Regions from separate parts of the Variovorax sp. VaC1 genome, predicted to be linked through region 2. Evidence: riboswitches for the same ligand, from Rfam matches in the RefSeq annotation. Region 2 holds a riboswitch; the other holds the start of a gene.
What was found. A riboswitch is a leader RNA that binds a small molecule or an ion and turns the genes downstream of it on or off. The one in region 2 is predicted to bind S-adenosylhomocysteine.
Positions count from the first base shown of each region.

Region 1: linked by a shared signal. The riboswitch ahead of ahcY (adenosylhomocysteinase) and the one ahead of metH (methionine synthase) in region 2 are both predicted to bind S-adenosylhomocysteine.

Region 1 covers NZ_JBIGLT010000002.1:1,007,025-1,010,968, reverse strand. The annotation lists gene ACGLHS_RS11655 (hypothetical protein) at 1-1,600, opposite strand, end outside; S-adenosyl-L-homocysteine riboswitch at 1,765-1,833, shown strand; gene ahcY (adenosylhomocysteinase) at 1,897-3,336, shown strand; gene ACGLHS_RS11645 (TlyA family RNA methyltransferase) at 3,345-3,944, shown strand, end outside.
Region 2 covers NZ_JBIGLT010000007.1:547,361-551,304, forward strand. The annotation lists gene metH (methionine synthase) at 1-2,128, opposite strand, end outside; S-adenosyl-L-homocysteine riboswitch at 2,202-2,277, opposite strand; gene ACGLHS_RS27925 (triacylglycerol lipase) at 2,411-3,457, shown strand; gene ACGLHS_RS27930 (lipase secretion chaperone) at 3,472-3,944, shown strand, end outside.

The sequences.
Region 1 (3,944 bases), on a different contig from region 2:
CAGGGCAGTTGTCGATGCGGTAGATCACGTTGTCGTTGCACAGATAGAGCGCGGTGCCGCCGTTGGCGACCTGGATCTGCGTGATCGACGAATCGGCAGCCGTGGCCGTCAGGTTGATGCCCAGACGGTTGTAGACACCGTCGAGATCGGCCTGTGCCTTGACCAATGCACGCGAGGCGACGAACGGACGCACCGCGTAGCTGGCCGGCGTGACCTGCGCGACCGCGAACGGAAATGCGCCGACCACCGTGTCCGTCGCGAGGCGAAAGCGTGCCGTGTTCACCGGGCTGGTGATGCGGCTGCTGTCGAAGACGAAGCTGCCGGCTTCGGTGCTGTCGGCCGTGAAGCTGCCGGATGCGGTGGCGCCGGTGTCGTCGGTCATTTCGTAGCGCAGGCTGTCCATGTTCAGCGCCAGCGTCTGCCGCGAGCCGTTGCCGGCGTAGACCTTGTAGCGGCCGTTGCGCGCATCGGGTGCGGTGCCGGTGTCGATCAGGTTGATCTGGATGTAGCCCTGCGTGTTCGGGTTGCGCGTGCCGACCACCACGGACAGCAGGCCGTTCTGCATCGCGTAGTACTTGCGCGTTCCGTTGGCATTGAGGAGGCGGATGCCATCGGGCTGCGACGGGAAGGTGCCGCTGACCGGAAGCGTCAGGCTGCCGTAGGTGCCATCGAGGCTGGTGGCCGTGCGCACGGAGTTTGCGGTGTCGATGGCATTGCTGCCCCAACTGCCTTCGGTCGACGCGCCGACACCCCGGGTGGCAGGCCAGTTCGAGGAATCGGGCAAGGCGATCCGCAGGTATTGCACCGCTGGCGTGGTGCTGAGGCCCGCGCTCAGGTAGACGTTCTGTCCGCCGATGCGCGCCATGCGGAAGCTCGCGGTTTCGTTCGCGTTGGCTGTGTTCGTCGCGACCCAGGCGTCGTCGGCTCCGGCCGCGACCGTGTACGTTCGCTTCGAGGCGGCGGGGCAGAGGTCGATCTTGTAGATCACGCTGTCGAAGCAGAACTCCAGCAGCGTGCCGCTGCCCGAAATGCGCATTGCGAGCATCTGCGAATCCGGCCCACCGGGGCTGCGCGTGGCGGCGAACCGGTTGTAGGTGCCGTCCAGTTGCGATGCGGTGGTCACGAAATCGCGCGCGGCCGCGAAAGGCTGCACCGCGTACGTGGCGGGGCTCGAATACGCCGTCTGGAACGGGAACGCCCCGACGATGGCATTCGCCGCCACGCGGAAGCGCGCCGTGTTCACCACCGCCGCAACGCGGCTGCTGGCAAAGACGTAAGTGCCCGGTTCGGTGAAGTCCTCGCTGAAAGTGCCCGATTCCGCCGCGCCGAGGTTGTCGGTCATCGTGTAGCTGCCGGCGTCGAAGTCGACCGACAGCGTCTGCTGCGTGCCGTTGGCCGCATACACGCGGTACGTGCCGCTGCGCGCATCGGCGCTGTCCAGTGTCTTGGTGGTCGCGGCTGCAACCGCGACCTTGGCTTCCGGCTGGACGGCGCCGCTGGCCAGCGGCAGCCCGCCACCCGCTGCGCCGCCACCACCGCCTCCGCAGGCCGCCAGCAAGGCGGCCAGTCCACAACCCGCGAGATATCTCGTCATCCTCATGTTGAGCCCTCTTCTTGTCGTCTGATGGGCTCGGCAGCGAGCCGGCTGGCTCCTGAACCGAACCGGGGGAAATCGTAAAAAGAGGTGTCTTCAACGCTGAGGCTGACAAATGCCGGCCCAAATCCCCCGGATTGGCTCAGCCTTGCACCCCGTCTACAATCCGCCGTTCCGAGGAGCGTTGCAGCGCCATCAGGCGTGAGGCTCGGACCACATCGCAACCACGCTCACCCGCTGTTCTCGCGGTGAGTCTTTTCCCCGTACGCAGTGGCATCTTTCAAACCAGTTTTGGAGTTCTCATGAGCGCTGTTCTCAAGCCGACCCCCGTTTCGACCGCCGACCAGGCGATCGCCGACCTGTCCCTTGCCGCCTGGGGCCGCAAGGAAATCCGCATTGCGGAAACCGAAATGCCCGGCCTGATGGCCATCCGCGAAGAGTTCTCGAAGGCGCAGCCGCTGAAGGGCGCGCGCATCACGGGCTCGCTGCACATGACCATTCAGACGGCCGTGCTGATCGAGACGCTGCAAGCCCTGGGCGCCACCGTGCGCTGGGCCTCGTGCAACATCTTCTCGACGCAGGACCACGCCGCCGCGGCCATCGCCGCCTCGGGCACGCCGGTGTTCGCGATCAAGGGCGAGTCGCTCGAAGACTACTGGGGCTACACCCACAGCATCTTCGACTTCGGCCCCAAGGGCTCGAAGGGCGAAGGCCCGAACATGATCCTGGACGACGGCGGCGACGCCACGCTGCTGATGCACCTGGGCCAACGCGCCGAGAAGGACCAGAGCGTGCTGGCCAACCCGACCAGCGAAGAAGAACGCATCCTGTACGCAGCGATCAAGGCCAAGCTGGCTGTCGACAGCACCTGGTACACCCGCAAGTCCGCCGAGATCATCGGCGTGACCGAAGAAACCACCACCGGCGTGCACCGCCTGAACGAGATGAGCGCCAAGGGCACGCTGCTGTTCCGCGCCATCAACGTGAACGACTCGGTCACCAAGAGCAAGTTCGACAACCTGTACGGCTGCCGTGAATCGCTGGTCGACGGCATCAAGCGCGCGACCGACGTGATGATCGCCGGCAAGGTGGCTTGCGTGGCCGGCTACGGCGACGTGGGCAAGGGCTCGGCACAGGCACTGCGCGCACTGTCGGCCCAGGTGTGGGTCACCGAGATCGACCCGATCAACGCCCTGCAGGCCGCGATGGAAGGCTACAAGGTCGTGACGATGGAATACGCCGCCGACAAGGCCGACATCTTCGTGACGACCACCGGCAACAAGGACGTCATCACGCACGACACGATGGCCAAGATGAAGGACCAGGCCATCGTCTGCAACATCGGCCACTTCGACAACGAGATCGACGTCGCGTCGATCGAGAAGTACGAGTGGGAAGAAATCAAGCCGCAGGTTGATCACATCACCTTCCCGGACGGCAAGAAGATCATCCTGCTGGCCAAGGGTCGCCTCGTGAACCTGGGCTGCGGCACGGGCCACCCGAGCTTCGTGATGTCGTCGTCGTTCGCGAACCAGACCATCGCCCAGATCGAGCTGTTCACCAAGCCCGACGCTTATCAAGCCGGCAAGGTCTACGTGCTGCCCAAGCACCTGGACGAAAAGGTCGCGCGCCTGCACCTGAAGAAGGTCGGCGCCATGCTGACCGAGCTGACCGACGCACAAGCCGCCTACATCGGCGTGAGCAAGAACGGCCCCTACAAGCCGGACACGTACCGCTACTGATCGGCTGCATGCGCGCTGATCAATTGTTGGTGGAGCGCGGCCTTGCCGCGTCGCGTTCGCAGGCCGTGCGGCTCATTGCCGGCGGTATGCGGTGGCGCGATGCGGGCACGAGCGACGCGTGGCGCTCGGTCGTCAAGAACAAGGACGACGTGCCCGAGTCCGCCGAGCTGGAACTGGTCGATGCGGCCGAGGCGCGCTATGTGTCGCGCGGCGGCCTGAAGCTCGAAGGGGCACTGCAGGCCAGCGGGATCGATCCCGCCGGCAAGCTGTGCTTCGACGTGGGCCAATCGACCGGCGGCTTCACCGATTGCCTGCTGCAGCGCGGTGCGACGAAGGTCGTGGGGGTCGATGTCGGCCACGGGCAACTGCATGCGAAGTTGCGCGAGGACGAACGCGTGGTCGCCATCGAAGGCGTCAATGCGCGGGCTCTCTCGTCGGACGATCTGGAAGAAGAGGGCGAATCGCGCTTCGACCTGATCGTCGGCGACCTGTCGTTCATCTCGCTCACGCTGGTGCTGCCGGCCGTGGTCGAGTTCCTGGCCGATGACGGCCGCCTGCTCCTGCTGGTCAAGCCGCAGTTCGAACTGCAGCCCGGCCAGGTCGGCAAA
Region 2 (3,944 bases):
GCTGGCGCATGCCGTACCAGGTGAGCGCGACTTCGCTGCGCGTCTCGTCGGTGTACAGCTCGATGTCGTCGTCGTTCACCGTGTTGGCGGGCCAGAAACCGACGATGCCGCTGGCGCTGAGCCAGCGCCCTTCGATCAGGCGCTTCAACATGCGCTGGCCGTCGGCGTACACGCGCACGGCCTCGGTGCCAACGATCTCGTCCTTCAGGATGGCGGGGAACGGGCCGGCCAGGTCCCAGGTCTGGAAGAAGGGGCCCCAGTCGATGTACTTGGCCAGTTCGGTGAGGTCGAAGTTCTTGAACACGCGCCGGCCGATGAACTTGGGGCAAGGCGGCGTGTAGTTCGTCCAGTCGATCGGCGTCTTGTTGGCGCGCGCCTTGGCCAGCGGCCACATCGGCACCTGCTTCTTGTTGGCGTGCTGGACGCGCACCTTCTCGTAGTCGGCGTTGATCTCGTCGATGTACGCGGTGGCCTGGTCGCTCAGCAGCGACTGCGCCACGCTCACGCTGCGCGAAGCATCGGGCACGTAGACCACGGGGCCTTCGTAGTGCGGCGCGATCTTCACGGCCGTGTGCACGCGGCTGGTGGTGGCGCCGCCGATGAGCAGCGGGATCTTCTTGATGCGGAAGTGGTCGTCCTTCTGCATTTCGCCGGCCACGTACTGCATTTCTTCGAGGCTCGGCGTGATGAGGCCCGACAGGCCCACGATGTCCGCGCCCTCGACCTTCGCCTTCGCAAGAATCTCGTGGCACGGGACCATCACGCCCATGTTCACCACTTCGAAGTTGTTGCACTGGAGCACGACGGTGACGATGTTCTTGCCGATGTCGTGCACGTCGCCCTTCACGGTGGCGATGATGATCTTGCCCTTGGTGCGCACGTCGCGGCCGGCGGCCTCGTCCTGGCGCTTTTCTTCCTCGATGTACGGAATGAGGTGGGCCACGGCCGACTTCATGACGCGCGCCGACTTCACCACCTGCGGCAGGAACATCTTGCCCTGCCCGAACAGGTCGCCCACGATGTTCATGCCGTCCATGAGCGGGCCTTCGATCACGTGCAGCGGTCGCCCACCCTTGGCAAGGATCTGCTGGTAGGCCTCTTCGGTGTCTTCGACGATGAAGTCGGTGATGCCGTGCACCATCGCATGCGAAAGGCGTTGGTTGACGTGCACCGGGTTCTCGGGCGTGCCGCGCCATTCGAGCTTCTTGCTGTCGTCCTTCGCGCCGCTCTTGGCGGTTTCGGCCACTTCGACGAGGCGCTCGCCGGCGTCAGGGCGGCGGTTGAGCACCACGTCTTCGACGCGCTCGCGCAGTTCGGGTTCGAGGTCGTCGTACACGCCGACCATGCCGGCGTTGACGATGCCCATGTCCATGCCCGCCTTGATCGCGTGGTACAGGAACACGGTGTGGATTGCTTCGCGCACCGGGTCGTTGCCGCGGAAGCTGAAGCTCACGTTGCTCACGCCGCCCGAGACCTTCGCGCCCGGCAGGTTCTCTTTGATCCAGCGCACGGCGTTGATGAAGTCGACCGCGTAGTTGTCGTGCTCCTCGATGCCGGTGGCAATGGCGAAGATGTTCGGGTCGAAGATGATGTCTTCGGGCGGAAAGCCCACCTCGTCGACCAGGATGCGGTAGGCCCGCTCGCAGATCTCAACCTTGCGCTCGTAGGTGTCGGCCTGGCCCTTCTCGTCGAAGGCCATGACCACGGCGGCGGCGCCGTAGCGCTTGACCAGCTTGGCCTCGTGCTTGAACTTGTCGACGCCCTCTTTCATCGAGATCGAGTTGACGATGCCCTTGCCCTGGATGCAGCGCAGCCCGGCCTCGATCACGTCCCACTTGGAGCTGTCGACCATCACCGGCACGCGCGCGATGTCGGGCTCGCTGGCGATGAGGTTCAGGAAGCGGACCATGGCGGCCTTGCTGTCGAGCATGGCCTCGTCCATGTTGATGTCGATCACCTGCGCGCCGTTCTCGACCTGCTGGCGCGCGACGGCCAGGGCCTCTTCGAACTGGCCGTTCAGGATCATCCGCGCGAAGGCCTTGGAACCGGTGACGTTGGTGCGTTCGCCGATGTTGACGAACAGCGTGCCCTCGCCGATGGCGACCGGTTCGAGACCGGACAGCTTCATGGGCGGAGGAACGGGAGAAGAAGAGGAGGAAGAAGCGGGAATCTGGGACATGGCCTCACCTGCGGAACAGTCGAACAGGCGAGCGTCGTTGTCGCCCCAAGCCTGACGGTTTGCCTCTGTGGCAAGCCGCTGCAACGCTCCTTGGGAAGTCGCGCATTTTAGGGCGATTCGGTCAGCCCCGGGGAAAACCCCAGTTTCCATTTCGGCGTGCATCCACAGAATGCGGCCACCGTTTCTGAACGAACGTTCGTGTTTTTCAACCAACGTAAGGGAGAGCGCCAGATGGCCAGGAAGTGGAACGCCCGACTGCAGCTTGCAGCCAACCCGATGCGCGCCGTGGCGCTTTGTTGCGGCCTCATGGCCGCAGCGGCCCTGACGCACAACGCCCATGCCGCCGCCAGCGGAACATCGACGCTGGTCCAGGCCCGCGCGACATCCGACGAGGCCAAGACCAAGTACCCGATCGTGCTGGTCCACGGCCTGCTGGGCTTCGACAACCTGCTGGGTGTCGATTACTTCTACGACATTCCCGGCAAGCTGGCCGGTGCGGGCGCCAAGGTCTACGTGGCCCAGGTGTCGGGCACCAACACCTCCGAGATCCGTGGCGAGCAGCTGCTGCAGGAGCTCAAGACCATCCGCGTGCTCGAGAAGAACCCCACGCTCAAGTTCAACCTGATCGGCCATTCGCAGGGCGCGCCGACGGTGCGCTACGTTGCGGCGGTGGCGCCCGACATGGTGGCGTCGGTCACGTCGGTGGGCGGTGCGAACGGCGGCTCGAAGGTGGCGGACCTGCTGGCCAAGCTGCCCGACGGCAGCCTTGCGCAAGGCGTGGCCGTGACCGCCATCGGGCTGCTGACGAACGTGATCGGCTTCCTCTCCGGCAAGGACCCGAGCCAGTTGCCCGAAGTGCCGCTGAACGCCCTCGCCTCGCTCACCACCGCGGGCGGCGCGGCCTTCGACAAGAAATTCCCGCAGGGGCGCCCTGCCCCCGGTTCCTCGTGCGACGTCAAGAGCGGCGCGGCCACGGTCAACGGCGTGCGCTACTACTCGTGGTCGGGCGTCTCGACCGGCTTCAGCCTGTTCGACCCGAGCGACGGCGCCCTGTCGGCGCTGGGCACGCTCTTCTTCTTCGGCGAAGCCAACGACGGCCTGCTCGCGGTCTGCACCACGCGCCTGGGCACCCACCTGGGCGACTACCGCCAGAACCATCTGGACGAAGTCAACCAGGTGCTGGGCAACACCTATGGCAGCCAGTTCCCGTACTACGAGAAGAAGCCGCCGGAAATCTTCAAGGAACAGGCCGCGCGGCTGAAGAGCGTGGGCCTCTGAAGGCGGGCGCGGGCATGCGCAGGCAATGGCCTTTCTGGGCCGCCGGCGGGGCGCTGCTGATCGCCGTCGGCGGTGGCTGGCTCGCGGCCGGGCCCGACGCGACCGATGCATCGCCGGCGGCCACCCGCGACGCCGTGGCCACCACAGCCAGGCCCACGGCAAGCCCCGAGCCACGCCCGGCACAGGCGCCCGCCGCCCCCGATGCGCTGCTGACCAGCGACCTGGTCTCCGTCTTCGACAAGGTGCTCGCCGAAGCACAGGCCGACAGCAAGGCCACCCTGATGGCCAGGGCACCCGCCCTGCTCGCCAAGTACCTGCGCGAAGACTGGCGCGTGCGCGCTTTGGGCCTGCTGGAGCGCTACGTCGACCTGCAGGAAGCCATGCAGGCGATGCAGCCGCCCACGCCCGGCGACGCGGCCTACCTGCGCCGCAGCCTGCAGGCGCGCGAGGCGCTGCGCCGCCAGTACTTCGCACCCGAGGAAATCGA